DNA from 4 places in the Streptomyces inhibens genome. Region 4 is predicted to be linked to each of the others. Evidence: riboswitches for the same ligand, from Rfam matches in the RefSeq annotation. Region 4 holds a riboswitch; each other region holds the start of a gene.
What was found. Region 4 has a riboswitch for cyclic di-AMP ahead of KI385_RS32835 (M23 family metallopeptidase). Riboswitches for the same ligand answer to the same signal wherever they lie in the genome.

Region 1 (3,966 bases), 2.6 Mb from region 4:
CGGCGCGGGGGTGGCAGCAGAAGGCCGGGAATGCGACAGCGGCTGCGTTGAGTGGGGCCTATGTGGCGGCGTTTGCCGGGTCGCATCCGTTGGCGAAGAAGATCGGGGCCTGGCCTTCGGTGTTCGCGGTGGCGGGTGGGGTTGCGCTCGCGTCGTGGGTGGCGGTTGATCGTCGTCGGGCGTAGGCCTGGTCCGGTCACGGAGGGCTTGTACGCGTACGGGGCGGGGCGGGGCGGGGGCAGGTCCGGAGCCACATCGTCCGGACCCGCCCCGCCCCGCCCCGCCCCCGTATCCCGTCTGCGTCAGGCCGAAGCCTCGGTCAGCAGCTTGAGTTCGGCTTCGGTGAGGGGCAGGTCGGCGAGCGCGAGGAGGGCCGGGAGCTGGGAGACCGTGCGGGCGCTGGCGATGGGGGCCGCGACGGTGGGCTGAGCGGCGAGCCAGGCGAGGGCGACGGTGGCGACCTCGGCTTCGTGGGCGGCGGCGACGGTGTCGAGGGCCTTGAGGACGCGGAGGCCGCGGTCGGTTGTCACGTGCTTGGCGGCGCCCTCGGAGCGGGCGCTGTCGACCGTGGTGCCCGGGCGGTACTTGCCGGTCAGGAAGCCGGAAGCGAGGGCGAAGTACGGGACGGCCGCCACGCCGTTGCGGGCGGCGACATCGGCGAGTTCGCCCTCGTAGGTGTCGCGGGAGACCAGGTTGTAGTGCGGCTGGAGGGCGACGTAGCGGGCCAGGCCCTCGCGGGCGGAGAAGGCCAGGGACTCCTCCAGGCGCTTCGCGGAGATGTTGGAGGCCGCGATCTCACGGACCTTGCCGGCCTGGACGAGGTCGTTGAGGGCGGTGAGGAACTCCGAGACCTCGACCGATTCGTCGTCGTAGTGGGTGTAGTAGAGGTCGATGTAGTCGGTGCGGAGACGGGTGAGGGACTCGTCGACCGCGGCCTTGATCGTGCCGGCGGACAGCCCTTTGTAGTCGGGGTGCGCGCCGACCTTGGTAGCGATGACGACATCGGAGCGATTGCCGCGGGAGGCCAGCCAGTTGCCGATGACGGTTTCGGATTCGCCGCCCTTGTTGCCCGGCACCCAGGCGGAGTAGACGTCCGCGGTGTCGATGAAGTTGCCACCGCCCGCCACATACGCGTCGAGGACGGCGAAGGACTCGTTCTCGTCGGCGGTCCAGCCGAAGACGTTGCCGCCGAGGGAGAGGGGCGAGACGGAGAGCGAGCCGAGGGCCTTGGGGGCATGGGGGGTGTGCGGTGTCGCGGTCATACGTGGTTGCAGCGTTGAGGAGAGGGGGGATATTCCCCCTCCCCTCCATCAGCAACCCAACGGCAACCGGTGTCGGATGCGTCAGACGTTGACGCCGTGGTCGCGCAGCCACGGCATCGGGTCTATCGGGTCACCGGCGCCCGGGCGTACCTCCAGGTGGAGGTGGGGGCCGGTGACGTTGCCGGTGGCACCTACGCGGCCGATGACATCGCCGGTGTCGACCTTGCCGGAGGTCTTCACCATCGAGGACAGATGGCAGAACCAGAGCTCGGTGCCGTCGTCGAGGGTGAGGACGATGCGGTAGCCGTACGAGCCCGCCCAGCCGGCCTGGGTGATGGTGCCGGAGTGAACTGCCTTGACGGGAGTGCCCGTTGGGGCGGCGAAGTCCTGCCCGGTGTGGTCCGCGGCCCAGCGGTCGCCGGCCTGGCCGAAGCTGGCGGTGAGGGTGTAGGAGGAGACCGGGGCGATGAAGCTCTTGGCGAGTTTGGCCAGGCGTTCCGCCTCCGCCTTCTGACGGGCCGCTTCCTCCGCCTTGCGCTTGGCCTCCAGCTCTGCCGCCTCCTTGGCGGCCGCGGCCTTCTCGGCCGCCTTCTGCTGGGTGGCCGCCTCTTTCGCGGCCTGCTGGATCGCGGCCTGTTCGGCGGCCTCGCGGGCCTCCTGCTCGGCGGCGCCCTGCTGTGCGTCGGCCTGCTGGAGGATGCGGCTGCGCAGCGCCTCGCCGGCGTCCGTACCCGTCTGCGTGGTCCGGCTCAGCGGGCCCGGGGAGTCGGCCGCGGAAGCGGCGTTCGCCGAGGCGGCGGAGTCGGCGCCCTCGTTCGCGTCCGAGTCGGATATGAGGTCGCCGATGCCGGGCAGGGACTTGGCGTCCGGCAGCTTGTCGGAGATGTCGTCGGCCATGCCGCCGATGTCGGGCATCGAGATCGGGACCGGCGGGCGGTTCTCGGCCGCGGCCATGCCGCCCGCGCCGACCGCCGCGATGACGCCGACGCCCAGGACCGTGCCGCTGCGGGCGAGTCCGCCGCCACGCTGCCTGGCCACCCGGTGCTTACCGCGGACGGGGCGGAGCGAGTCCTCGCCGGGATTCCATTCCTCCCACGGCCCGTCGCTGTTGTTGTCCGCACCGGGGCCCGGGAAGGCTCCTCGGTCATCGAGCTCGTACGGGGACGAAGCCTCGGGGGCAGGCCTGTTGGACGCCACGGGGGCGCACTCCTTTCCTTCCTTCTCGCCTACCGGGTTAGCTGACGGGTTCGGAGCAGGAAGGTCTCCTACGGGCGCCCTCTGGCGAGGGGGCGTCCGATTCACCCCAAGGAGGTGGTTCCCCGGTTCCCTTGGTGCAGTTCGAAGCGCTGGAGGTGCGTGAAGTGCGCGTGCGGGATTCGGCGTCGGCGCGCGGTGCCGCCTCTTGCGACGGCTGGGACGACCGCGCTGCGTTATCGGACAGTAATAGAGATCGCAGCCGTTTTCCAAGCCTTCCCGCGAATCCATATGTGCTCCGCACAAGCTTTGGCATGGACTTTTTCCTCCGCCAAGGTCGCAAACCAGGGCGAGTTGACCGCGCACTCCTAAACGATCTCTCGTTGATTGTGCGTCAGTCGTTATGCGGAGGGGTGCCCCCCAGTTACGGAGCGTGAGAGCAGTAACGTCGGATCATGGTCGTCAACGTCGGGAACGCCGGACACTCCGAGAGCGCCACGAACACCGGACACCTCGCGCGCACCCCCTACACCACGAGCGACGAGCGCATCGACAGCGGTGCCGGTACGCGGGGAGTGGCGGAGCGGTACCGGGACTTCTCCTGGCGGGAGGCGCGCGGGCGGTCCGACGCCCATGAGGAGTTGAGCGCGCGGATCAGCCAGGACCCGGAGTTCTGCGATCTGCTGTCGGGGTCGCTGCCCGCCGGCGACAAGCGGCAGCCGAACCTCCTGCTCGCCGCCGTCCGGTATCTCGACGGCCCGCACGCGGAGCAGGGCCCGCACGGCGCGGCGGCCTACGGGCGCTGGCGCGAGTGGACGATCCGGCACTGGGACAAGGTGCGCGCGGTGATCATGCAGCGCGCCACCCAGACCAACGAACCGGCCCGCTGCGCCACCCTGCTGCCGCTGCTCGCCCGTCTGCCGCAGCCGCTGGCGCTGCTGGAGGTCGGCGCGTCGGCGGGGCTGTGTCTGCACCCCGACCGCTATCGGTACCGGTATCAGCAGGGGTACGGGGACGAGGGCGGCGCCCATGGTGCCGGGGCGGTCGAGGTGGGGGCGCCGGGGAGCCCGGTGGTGTTCGGGTGCCGTACGGAGTGGCCGGCCGAGCGGCTGCCCGACCGGCTGCCCGAGATCGCCTGGCGTGCCGGTATCGACCTCAACCCGCTCGACCCGGTCGCCGTACCGGACGATCTGCGCTGGCTGCGGGCGCTCGTATGGCCGGGCGACGAGGAGCGCGCGGCGCGGCTGTCGGCGGCCGTCGAGGCCGTCCGGGCGGCGCCGCGGCCGCGGATCGTGCGCGGCGATCTGATCGACGAGCTGCCCGCGCTCGCCGCCGAGGCGCCGCCCGAGGCGACGCTGGTCATCTTCCACAGCGCCGTGCTGACCTATCTCCCGCCCGCCCGCCGCGAGGAGTTCGCACAGCTCGTACGGTCGCTGCTGGAGGGGCGGGCCGGCGGCGGGCACTGGATCTCCAACGAGCACCACTCCGTCCTGCCGTGGATCACCGCGCC
Region 2 (3,966 bases), 1.2 Mb from region 4:
TGACGTACAGCCGCTCGCGGGCGCGGGTGATGCCGACATAGGCCAGCCGGCGCTCCTCCTCCAGCTCCTTGGTCTGGCCCAACGAGCGCATGTGCGGGAAGACGCCGTCCTCCAGGCCGGTCAGGAAGACGACCGGGAACTCCAGGCCCTTGGCGGTGTGCAGCGTCATGAGGGTGATCACGCCGCTGCCGTCCTCGTCCTCGTCGGGGATCTGGTCGGAGTCGGCGACCAGGGCGACCTGCTCCAGGAAGTCGGAGAGCGTGCCGGGGTTCGCCTCCTCCCGGTCCTGCTCGAACTCCAGGGCCACGGCGGCGAGTTCCTGGAGGTTCTCGATCCGGGTCTCGTCCTGCGGGTCGGTGGAGGCCTGGAGTTCGGCGAGGTAGCCCGTACGCTCCAGGACGGCTTCCAGGATGGTGGCGGGCCCGGCGCCGGACTCGACGATCGTGCGCAGCTCCTCCATGAGGACGTTGAAGCGCTTGACGGCGTTGGTCGAGCGGGCGGCCATGCCGTACGCCTCGTCGACCCGGCGCAGCGCCTGCGGGAAGGTGATCTTCTCGCGGGAGGAGAGGGCGTCGATCATCGCCTCGGCGCGCTCGCCGATCCCGCGCTTGGGGACGTTGAGGATCCGGCGCAGCGGGACGGTGTCCTCGGGGTTGGCGAGCACCCGCAGATACGCCAGGACGTCGCGGACCTCCTTGCGCTCGTAGAAGCGCACACCGCCGACGACCTTGTAGGGCAGCCCGACCCGGATGAAGATCTCTTCGAAGACACGGGACTGGGCGTTGGTGCGGTAGAAGACGGCGACATCGCCGGCCTTGGAGTCGCCGGCGTCCGTCAGCCGGTCGATCTCGTCGGCGACGAACTGCGCCTCGTCGTGCTCGGTGTCGGCGACATAGCCGGTGATCTTGGGGCCGGCGCCGGCGTCCGTCCAGAGGTTCTTGGGGCGGCGGTTCTCGTTGCGCTCGATGACGGCGTTGGCGGCGGACAGGATGGTCTGGCTGGAGCGGTAGTTCTGCTCCAGCAGGATCGTCGTGGCGTCCGGGTAGTCCTCCTCGAACTGGAGGATGTTGCGGATCGTGGCGCCGCGGAACGCGTAGATCGACTGGTCGGCGTCACCGACGACGCACAGCTCGGCGGCGGGCATCTCGGCCGTACCAGGGCCGACCAGCTCGCGGACGAGGGTGTACTGGGCGTGGTTGGTGTCCTGGTACTCGTCGACGAGGACGTGGCGGAAGCGGCGGCGGTAGTGCTCGGCGACATCCGGGAAGGCCTGGAGCAGATTGACCGTCGTCATGATGATGTCGTCGAAGTCCAGGGCGTTGGCCTCGCGCAGCCGCGCCTGGTACATCGCATACGCCTCGGCCAGAGTCTTCTCGAAACCGTCGGCCGCCGTCCCGGCGAAGGTCTCCTCGTCGATAAGCTCGTTCTTGAGGTTGGAGATCTTCGCGCTGAAGGACTTGGGCGGGAAGCGCTTGGGGTCCAGGTCCAGGTCGCGGCAGACCAGGGCCATCAGGCGCTTCGAATCGGCGGCGTCGTAGATCGAGAAGGAGGACGTGAAGCCCAGCTTCTTGGACTCGCGGCGCAGGATCCGTACGCAGGCGCTGTGGAAGGTGGAGACCCACATGGCGTTGGCACGCGGGCCGACCAGCTCCTCGACGCGCTCCTTCATCTCACCGGCGGCCTTGTTGGTGAAGGTGATCGCGAGGATCTGGCCGGGGTGGACATGGCGCTCGGCGAGCAGATGCGCGATGCGGTGGGTCAGCACCCGGGTCTTGCCGGAGCCGGCGCCGGCGACGATCAGCAGCGGGCTGCCCGTGTGCACCACGGCGGCCTTCTGCTCGTCGTTGAGCCCCTCCAGCAGCGCCGCCGCGTCGACGGGCGGGCGGGCGGCGCCGTCGCGGTAGTACGCCTCCCTGGGCACGGGCGCGTCGAACTTCCCGCCGAAGAGGTCGGCGGGGATCTCCTCCGGGGCCGGGCCGTGCTCGTCCTCGGGAGGTGGCGGGTGCTCCTCCTCGCCCTTGTGGCCGAGGTCCGCCAGGAAGCTGTCGTCAAAGAGGCTGCTCATCGCCCACCGAGTCTAGGCCGCCGCACCGACAGCGTGCTGCGGAGTGGGCGATAGTCGGCCTCGTGCGGGGCGGGCCGCGGCGCTGTGGCTGGTCAGGGGGCCGTCCGCGCGTCGGCCGGGGCGCGCACCCACCTACCCGAATCCGACATCTGCCACAAGGAGCCCCTCATCGCGTTCAGGTCACGAAAAGGTTTCGGGCATATCGAACATCAGCCTTCACAGGAGCCACACGAGTTGGCTAACGTCCTCGCTCAGGCAGCCCGCCTCCCCGCGGACGACCGCGTCCGCACGGGCCGCCCGCGCCGAGTCCGGCCCTGCCGCCAGGCACCCGGAGCCGGGGACCCACCAGCACCAATGGGGTGAATCGATCCGTACGACTGCGCCAGCAGACGTCCGGACCGTAGGGCAAGCCTTCCGTCAGCGACACCCGCCCGAACCCGACAGCTAACCCGGTAGGCGGTCCACGGAAGGAGTTGCCGGCCTTGGCGTCCCATCGCAAGCCGCGCACCAGCGTCCTCACCTCCCCCGGGAGTCGTCGTGCGGCGGCCGGGTTCACCACCGCCGCCCTCGCCTCGGTCACCCTGCTCTCGCAGTCCGCCGACGCGGCCCCCAGCGCGCCCAAGCCCACCATCGAAGAGGTCAAGCAGAAGGTCGACGGCCTCTACCGCCAGGCCGAGGTGGCCACCCAGAAGTACAACGCGGCCAAGGAGCACGCCGATCATCAGCGCGACACCGTGGACGGCCTGCTGAACGCCGCCGCCAAGCGCGCGGAGAAGATGAACGAATCCCGGCGCGAGCTGGGCATGTTCGCCTCGGCGCAGTACCGCACCGGCGGCATGAACCCGACGGCGCAGCTGATGCTCGCCAAGGACCCGCAGCAGTTCGTCGACCGCAACCACCTGATGGAGCGGCTGACCGGTCGGCAAAAGCAGGCGGTCACCGACTACCAGGAGCAGCAGGCGGCGGCCACCCGGCAGCGGGCCGAGGCGACCCGCAGCCTGGAGCAGCTGCAGACGTCGCAGGCCTCCCTGAAGGAGTCCAAGCGTGCCGTCCAGGACAAGCTGGCCGAGGCCCGGCAGCTGCTGTCCCGGCTGACCGCCCAGGAGAAGGCGCGGCTGGCGGAGCTGGAGCGCCAGAAGGAGGCGGCGGCCAAGCGCAAGGCCGAGGAGGAGGCGCGCCGGCAGCAGGAGCGGGAGCGTCAGCAGCAGCAGCAGGACGGCGGCGGCTCCACCGGCGGCCAGACCGGTGGTGGCTCGACGGACGGCGGCTCGACCGGCGACTCGTCCACCACCAAGGCCGAGAAGGCGCTCGCCTTCGCCCGCGCCCAGATCGGCAAGCCGTACGTCTGGGGCGCGACCGGCCCCACCTCCTACGACTGCTCGGGGCTGACGCAGGCGGCGTGGAAGGCGGCCGGGGTCGATCTGCCGCGCACGACCTGGGACCAGGTCAAGGTCGGCCAGCGGGTGGCGACCAGCGATCTCAAGCCCGGTGACCTGGTGTTCTTCTATGACGACATCAGCCACGTAGGCATGTACATAGGCGGCGGCAAGATGATCCACGCGCCGCACCCGGGTGCCAACGTCCGGGAGGAGTCGATCTACTACATGCCGATCTACGGGAGCGTCCGCCCGGCCTGAGCCCGGCCCCGCTCCCCCACAAGGCCACCCCCCACGGCCACCCCCCACACGCCACCGCGCGGCCGTCGCCTCCGGAGTCCGGAGCGCGATGCCCGCGCGGTGTGCCGTAGTGGTGCCGTGGTGGTACCGGCGGCTCAGGTCCAGAGCACCGCGATGAAGATGTTGGCGATCGTGAGTGCGCCGACCGCGCCGAACAGCGGCTTGTCGACCTTCTCCTCGTCCCGCTTGACGTAGACCAGCGCCAGGATCACCACCAGAACGGCC
Region 3 (3,966 bases), 3.1 Mb from region 4:
CGTGACAACCAGCATCTGGGATACGGACACGGCATCCACTACTGCCTGGGCGCACCGCTCGCCCGGCTCGAAGGACAGACCGCCCTCGCCACGCTGCTGACCCGGCTCCCGGACATCCGACTTGCCATGGAACCTGGCGATTTGCGCTGGCGCGGTGGTCTCATCATGCGCGGACTGCGGTCGCTGCCCGTGGAGTTCACGCCCGAGCGGCCCTGACCTGGGACGCAGTCATATGTGACGCAGCGTCACCCGCGTGACCTTTACGTGATCCGCGCTACACCGACTTGTGACTACCCGTGACCCCGGCTACCTTTCGATCGACGATCGACAGGCTTCACTCGATCGGGCGACGCGACGACGGGGCGAACCGGATTTTTGGTGCGCCTCGCCCGTATCGGCCGGCCGGGCAGCGCTTCGAACGGATCGTCGAACAACTCAACCGCTGCGCGAAAGGCATCCGTATGCGTTCCGGGAACGGCCGACACCGTCGCCCCCGTCAGGCACCGGCCATCTTTGTCACGGCGGGAGTGACCGGGGCCGGTATCGCCCTGCCACTGCTCGGCGCGAGCGGTGCCCACGCCGCCGACACCGCGACCTGGGACAAGGTCGCCCAGTGTGAGAGTGGCGGCGTGTGGAGCTCGGCCTCGGGCAACGGCTACTACGGCGGGCTGCAGCTGACCCAGGACATGTGGGACAACTACGGCGGCTCGGCCTATGCCTCGCGCCCCGACCTCGCCAGCCGCGCCCAGCAGATCGCGGTGGCCGAGTCGATCCTCGACGACCGAGGCCCGGACGCCTGGCCGAGCTGTGCCGTCGACGCCGGACTGACCAAGGACGGCCGCGCGCCGGAGGTCAACCCGGGCAGCACCGCCACCCCGCAGCCCGACCCGTCGGACGCCGAAGGCTCCTCGGACCCCTGGGACCGGTCCGATGCGTCCGACGAGCCCGACGGCTCGGACTCCTCCGGGCCGCACGACGGGCGGACCGGCGGGAAGAAGGACGGGCAGGCCGACGGACAGGCCGACGGACAGGCCGACGGACGGGCCGACGGGCGGACCGACGAGCCGTCCGGCACGACGCCCTCGCCGTCCGCGCCCGACGACTCGGATTCGGCCGGCTCCGGCGACGCGACCCAGGGCACGGACCGCACCCCGGAGCCGTCCGGCTCCACGAAGCCCGGCGAGGAGGACGGCGAAGCCTCGCACTCCGCCGACCCGGCCGACGGCGGCGGACGTACCGACAATGCCGGCATACCGGGTGAAGTGCCCGCGAAGGGCAAGCACCGCGGCGATGCGGGCGACGAGGGCGACGGCGACCGGACGTCCGGCGGCCGGCACGCCTCGCGCGGCGATGACGCGCACCGTACGGGCCCGGCGGCCGACGGCGACTACACCGTGCGCCCGGGTGACAGCCTGTCAGCCATCGCCCAGGCCCATCGGCTGCCCGGCGGATGGCCCGCGCTGTACGAGCGCAACGAGGGCGTCGTCGGCTCCGACGCGGACCTGATCCAGCCGGGTCAGCTGCTCGATCTCGGGCACAAGGAAGGCTAGTTCGCCGCCTTCGTCCCATTTCGTGAAAGTGAGACAAGGCTCTCGTTGCCCGTCACGCCCCAGTCTGCTCATTGCCGTCATAACGGGCTTCACCTGCGGATATGTGACCAACCCGTGATCAAAAACGGTCAACTTGGTTCAGATGGTGGGGTTTGAACATCAAGGGGGTTGCTGCTTACGGTCGGGACCGCTCGCCAAAGCGGGCCCGTCGATCACACGCCGAATCCTGCCGGTGATCGAAGGCAGTTGACGCGCAAGCGCCGAAGGCAGGAGCGGGGGAACCAAGGTAAGTGCCGGCCCCGCCCGCGAAAGCGGGTCAGCCGGCTTGGGGTGAAGCCGGGTGCGCCATGTGCACCCGGCCGGGCACTCACAGCCCGAACCCGACAGCTCACCTCGTAGGCGTCGGTGAGGAAACGAACGAACCATGCTGATCAACAAGGGCAAGCACCGTCGTCCCTCCAAGGCCGTCCGCGTCGCCACCCTCGCCGGTGTCGCCGGTGCCGCCGTCGCCGTCCCGCTGATGGGTGCCACCTCCGCCTCCGCCGCCTCCGTCGCCACCTGGGACAAGGTCGCTCAGTGCGAGTCCGGCGGCAACTGGTCGATCAACACCGGTAACGGCTACTACGGTGGCCTGCAGTTCTCCAACTCCAGCTGGGCCGCCGCCGGTGGCACCCAGTACGCGCCGCGCGCCGACCTGGCCACCAAGGACCAGCAGATCGCCGCCGCCGAGAAGCTCCTCGCCATCCAGGGCCCGGGCGCCTGGTCCTGCGCCGCCGCCGGCGGCCTGACCTCCGGTGGCCCCGCCGCCGACGTCAACCCCTCCGGCTCCTCCGCGCAGACCAAGTCCGCGCCGCAGGAGAACACCGCCGCCGTGAAGAAGACCCCGGCCGCCGCGCAGGAGAAGGCGCAGCCGGCCCCGAAGAAGTCGAACGGCCACGGCAACTACACCGTCAAGGCGGGCGACACCCTCGCCAAGATAGCCAAGGCCCACGGCACCAACTGGAAGTCGGTCTACGCGGCCAACAAGTCCGTCATCGGCGGCAACCCGAACCTGATCCTCCCGGGCCAGAAGCTCAGCATCTGATCCGTCCCCTCACCGGGATTCCGCGGGCCCGGGCGGCGGGCCCCGTTCTTCCTCCGTGAGACCACCCCGCCCGGCGCGCCGTTCCCCCCAGCGCGCCGCGGCGGGGTTTCTCGCACCCGGGCCGCACACCGGCCCGAACCCCGCGCCGTACCCGATCCGGCCGCACGTCCCTGACCAGCCCTCACGCGCGACTTTCCCCGTTTGGCGAACAATGCGCCCAAACATCCCGTGAACTGGGCATTTGGGAAGCTTTTCGGGCCATTCCGTCCCACGGAGCGGGCCAAGGGCAAGCGGACGCACCCAAGCCCGTTAGGCTCGTGCTGCAGAACTCCAGACACCCATGAAGGAGACAACGTGCCGTCCATCGACGTCGTCGTAGCCCGCGAAATTCTCGACTCGCGAGGTAATCCCACGGTCGAGGTCGAGGTCGGCCTCGACGACGGCAGCACGGGCCGTGCCGCCGTGCCGTCCGGCGCCTCGACCGGTGCCTTCGAGGCCATCGAGCTTCGCGACGGCGACCCGAACCGCTACCTGGGCAAGGGTGTGGAGAAGGCCGTCCTGGCCGTCATCGAGCAGATCGGCCCGGAGCTCGTCGGCTACGACGCGACCGAGCAGCGGCTGATCGACCAGGCGATGTTCGACCTGGACGCCACCGACAACAAGGGCTCGCTCGGCGCCAACGCCATCCTCGGCGTCTCCCTGGCCGTCGCGCACGCCGCCTCCGAGGCCAGTGACCTCCCGCTGTTCCGCTACCTCGGTGGCCCGAACGCGCATGTCCTGCCCGTCCCGATGATGAACATCCTGAACGGCGGCTCGCACGCCGACTCCAATGTGGACATCCAGGAGTTCATGATCGCCCCGATCGGCGCGGAGTCCTTCTCCGAGGCGCTGCGCTGGGGCGCCGAGGTCTACCACACCCTCAAGAAGGTCCTGAAGGCCAAGGGCCTGGCCACCGGCCTCGGCGACGAGGGCGGCTTCGCCCCGAACCTGGGCTCCAACCGCGAGGCCCTCGACCTCATCCTCGAGGCCATCAAGGAAGCCGGTTACGCCCCCGGCCAGGACATCGCGCTCGCGCTGGACGTCGCCGCCTCCGAGTTCTACAAGGACGGCAAGTACCAGTTCGAGGGCAAGGACCGCTCGGCCGCCGAGATGACCGAGTACTACGAGGAGCTGGTGGCGGCCTACCCGCTGGTCTCCATCGAGGACCCGCTGTTCGAGGACGACTGGGCCGGCTGGAAGGTCATCACCGACAAGCTCGGCGCCAAGGTGCAGCTCGTCGGCGACGACCTGTTCGTCACCAACCCCGAGCGCCTCGCCCGCGGCATCGAGGAG
Region 4 (3,966 bases):
AGACCATGCCCGCCCATGAGCTGGAGCTCGCGCTCTGGCTGGAGGCGGACCGGATGGGCTCGCTGCTGACCGCGCTCGACGACGAGTCCATGGAGAACCAGCGCGACGTCGTCAAGAACGAGCGCCGCCAGCGCTACGACAACGTCCCCTACGGCACGGCCTTCGAGAAGCTGACGGCCATGGCGTACCCCGAGGGCCACCCGTACCACCACACGCCCATCGGGTCGATGGCCGACCTGGACGCGGCGTCCCTGGAGGACGCGCGGGCGTTCTTCCGCACGTACTACGCGCCCAACAACGCCGTCCTGTCGATCGTCGGTGACATCGACTCCGCACACACGCTGGCCTGGGTGGAGAAGTACTTCGGCTCGATCCCCTCGCACGACGGCAAGCAGCCGCCGAGGGACGGCACGCTGCCCGACAACATCGGCGGCGAGCTGCGCGAGGTCGTCGAGGAGGATGTGCCCTCGCGTGCCCTGATGGCGGCCTACCGCCTGCCGCACGACGGCACCCGTGAGGCGGACGCCGCGGACCTCGCGCTGACCGTCCTGGGCGGCGGCGAGTCCTCCCGCCTGTACAACCGGCTGGTGCGGCGCGACCGCAGCGCCGTGGCCGCAGGCTTCGGCCTGCTGCGGCTGGCCGGCGCGCCCTCGCTGGGCTGGCTGGACGTGAAGACGTCCGGTGGGGTGGAGGTCCCCGACATCGAGCGCGCGGTCGACGAGGAGCTGGCCCGCTTCGCCGCCGAGGGGCCGACCCCGGAGGAGATGGAGCGGGCGCAGGCCCAGTTGGAGCGCGAATGGCTGGACCGTCTGGCGACGGTCAGCGGCCGCGCCGACGAACTGTGCCGCTTCGCCGTCCTGTTCGGCGACCCGCAGCTCGCGCTGACCGCCGTCCAGCGGGTCCTGGACGTCACCCCCGAGGAGGTGCAGGCGGTCGCCAAGGCCCGGCTGCGCCCCGACAACCGCGCGGTGCTCGTCTACGAGCCCACCGAGCCGACCGACGCCGCCGACACCGAGGAAGGGGAGGCGGACCAGTGAGCGACGCCACCACCCACGCGGGTTCCCCCGCGAGCACCATGGACTTCCACCCGCAGCCCCAGGGCGGCGCGCCCAAGCCGTGGGCCTTCCCGGCCCCCGAGCGCAGCCAACTGCCCAACGGGCTCACCCTGCTGACCAGCCACCGCCCCGGCCAGCAGGTCGTCGCCGTCGAGATCAATCTCGTCGCCCCTCTGGACGCCGAGCCCGAGGCCCTGGACGGCGTCGCCACGATCATGGCGCGCGCCCTGTCCGAGGGCACCGACAAGCACGACGCGGAGGAGTTCGCCGCCGAGCTGGAACGCTGCGGCGCCACCCTGGACGCACACGCCGACCACCCCGGCGTACGGGTCTCCCTCGAGGTGCCGGCCTCCCGGCTGCACCGCGCGCTCGGCCTGCTCGCCGACGCGCTGCGCGCCCCCGCGTTCCCGGACAGCGAGGTCGAGCGGCTGGTGCGCAACCGCCTCGACGAGATCCCGCACGAGCTCGCCAACCCGGCCCGGCGTGCCGCGATGGCGCTGTCCAAGGAACTGTTTCCGGCCACCTCTCGCATGTCGCGGCCCCGTCAGGGCACCGAGGAGACCGTCGCCCGCGTCGACGCCGCGGCCGTCCGCGCCTTCTACGACGCCCATGTACGGCCCGCCACGGCCACCGCCGTCATCGTCGGTGACTTCACCGGCATCGACCTGGGCGCGGCGCTCGCCGACACCCTCGGCGCCTGGAGCGGCTCCACCGCCGAGCCGCTGAAGGCCTCGCCGATCATCGCCGACGACACCGGCCGTGTGGTGATCGTGGACCGCCCCGGTGCCGTCCAGACGCAGCTGCTCATCGGCCGTATCGGTGCAGACCGGCACGACCGGGTGTGGCCCGCGCAGGTCCTCGGCACGTACTGCCTGGGCGGCACCCTCACCTCGCGGCTGGACCGCGTGCTGCGTGAGGAGAAGGGCTACACCTACGGGGTGCGCGCCTTCGGCCAGGTGCTGCGCTCCACCGCCCCCACGTCTCCCGAGGGAGCCACCGGCGCCTCGCTGCTCGCCATCAGTGGCTCGGTGGACACCGCCTCCACCGTCCCGGCGCTGGAGGACCTGTGGCAGGTGCTGCGGACCCTCGCGGCAGGGGGGCTGACGGACGAGGAGCGGGATGTCGCCGTGCAGAACCTCGTCGGGGTCGCGCCGCTCAAGTACGAGACCGCGGCGGCCGTCGCGGGCACTCTCGCCGACCAGGTGGAGCAGCAGCTCCCGGACGACTTCCAGGCGCAGTTGTACGTCCGTCTCGCGGAGACCGGCACGGTCGAGGCGACCGCGGCGGCGGTCAACGCCTTCCCGGTGGACCGACTGGTCACGGTCCTGGTGGGTGACGCGGCGCAGATCGCCGAGCCCGTCAAGGCGCTGGGCATCGGTGAGGTGACGGTCGTCAGCGGCTAGCCCGTCATGTGACGGATGGTCACATATCGACAAAGCGGCTCCCGTGGTGCTCGTTCACCGCGGGAGCCGCTGTATGTCCGGTTTATCACGGCTGGTTGCCGGATTCTTGTGGCATCCCGCACAAAAAAGCGGTTCTGTTTGCCGATTGAAAGTTGCCCCGATTAGCGTCGGTCCGGCTGTTCGTCACAAGTCCGCCACAACAGTGGCACCGAACAGTCATCGCCGAGTCCCCGTACGGCGCGAGCCAGGGGAGCCGGGGACCCACATGTCCCCTGGGGTGAATCGGACTCCTCTTCGGAGGAGCCCGTAGGAGACCTTCCTGCTCCGAACCCGTCAGCTAACCCGGTAGGCGAGAAGGAAGGAAAGGACAAGCCAGCACATGGCGTTCACCCGTGCCACCGGGAAGCACCGTCGTGCGAGCCGCACCGCTCGGACGACCCGCAAGATCGCCGGCATAGCCACCCTCGCGGCCGGCGGCGTTGTCGCCTCCGTGGCCTCGCCGGCGCTGGCCGCCACGGACGAGGCGCGCACCCACGACACCGGTCTGCAGCAGGCCGTCGTGCTGGGTGACGAGCTCGCCAACAGCATCGAGGCCCAGGCCGACGCGCAGCAGGCCGCCGCCGAGGTCGCCGCCGCCAAGGCGAAGGCCGAGGCCGTCGCCAAGAAGGAGGCCGAGCGGCGCGCCGAGGAGGCCCGGAAGAAGGCCAAGGCCGCCCACGAGGCCAAGGTCCGCGCCGCCCGCGACGCGGAGCGCAAGCGCCTCAACGCCTTCGTCGTCCCCATCGCCGACTCCTACGTCTCCACCGCGTACAAGGCCTCCAGCGGCCTGTGGTCCTCGGGCAGCCACACCGGCATCGACTTCCACGCGGCCTCCGGCACCTCCGTCCACGCCGTGGGCGCGGGCACTGTCGTCGAGGCCGGCTGGGGCGGCGCGTACGGCAACAACATCGTGATCAAGATGCACGACGGTACGTACACCCAGTACGGCCACCTGTCGTCGCTCGGCGTCTCGGTCGGCCAGACCGTCGCCCCGGGCGAGCAGATCGGCCTCTCCGGCGCCACCGGCAACGTCACCGGCCCGCACCTGCACTTCGAGGCCCGCACCGGCCCCGACTACGGCTCGGACATCGACCCGATCGCGTATCTGCGCTCCCACGGCGTCAACGTCTGAGGCGCCGCCTCGCCGACGCCTGAGGCACCGCCTCGTCACTGTCCGAGGCGCCGCCTCGTCGGTGTCCGAGGCGCCGCCTCGTCGGTGTCCGAGGCGCCGCCTCGTCGGTGTCGGCCTTGTCCGGCACCCCGCCTCGCACCGTCTTCCGAAGCCCCGGTCCCCCAGCCGGGGCTTCGGTATATCCGGCGAGCGGTCCATGCACGCCGGATACATCGATGACGGCCTGCGACTGGCCAAAAAATAACCATGAATAACAGGAGTCCGCCGGAAAAGCCGTCCCGGTCGAATAGAGTCACGGAAAAGTCGCCGACCGGCGGCGTTTCCAGGAGATTACGGC

Region 1: it holds a riboswitch for cyclic di-AMP, as region 4 does, so the genes downstream of both, KI385_RS21445 (M23 family metallopeptidase) here and KI385_RS32835 (M23 family metallopeptidase) in region 4, are expected to answer to the same signal.
Region 2: it holds a riboswitch for cyclic di-AMP, as region 4 does, so the genes downstream of both, KI385_RS27645 (C40 family peptidase) here and KI385_RS32835 (M23 family metallopeptidase) in region 4, are expected to answer to the same signal.
Region 3: it holds a riboswitch for cyclic di-AMP, as region 4 does, so the genes downstream of both, KI385_RS18785 (transglycosylase family protein) here and KI385_RS32835 (M23 family metallopeptidase) in region 4, are expected to answer to the same signal.

What each region holds. Positions count from the first base shown of each region.
Region 1 covers NZ_CP084681.1:4,697,514-4,701,479, forward strand. The annotation lists gene KI385_RS21435 (hypothetical protein) at 1-185, shown strand, start outside; gene KI385_RS21440 (aldo/keto reductase) at 303-1,262, opposite strand; gene KI385_RS21445 (M23 family metallopeptidase) at 1,344-2,459, opposite strand; cyclic di-AMP (ydaO/yuaA leader) riboswitch at 2,471-2,618, opposite strand; gene KI385_RS21450 (DUF2332 domain-containing protein) at 2,912-3,966, shown strand, end outside.
Region 2 covers NZ_CP084681.1:6,059,416-6,063,381, reverse strand. The annotation lists gene pcrA (DNA helicase PcrA) at 1-2,065, opposite strand, end outside; cyclic di-AMP (ydaO/yuaA leader) riboswitch at 2,371-2,540, shown strand; gene KI385_RS27645 (C40 family peptidase) at 2,548-3,702, shown strand; gene KI385_RS27640 (hypothetical protein) at 3,837-3,966, opposite strand, start outside.
Region 3 covers NZ_CP084681.1:4,129,248-4,133,213, reverse strand. The annotation lists gene KI385_RS18795 (cytochrome P450 family protein) at 1-216, shown strand, start outside; gene KI385_RS18790 (transglycosylase family protein) at 462-1,550, shown strand; cyclic di-AMP (ydaO/yuaA leader) riboswitch at 1,799-1,967, shown strand; gene KI385_RS18785 (transglycosylase family protein) at 1,975-2,634, shown strand; gene eno (phosphopyruvate hydratase) at 2,989-3,966, shown strand, end outside.
Region 4 covers NZ_CP084681.1:7,266,557-7,270,522, forward strand. The annotation lists gene KI385_RS32825 (M16 family metallopeptidase) at 1-1,037, shown strand, start outside; gene KI385_RS32830 (M16 family metallopeptidase) at 1,076-2,458, shown strand; cyclic di-AMP (ydaO/yuaA leader) riboswitch at 2,669-2,825, shown strand; gene KI385_RS32835 (M23 family metallopeptidase) at 2,838-3,629, shown strand.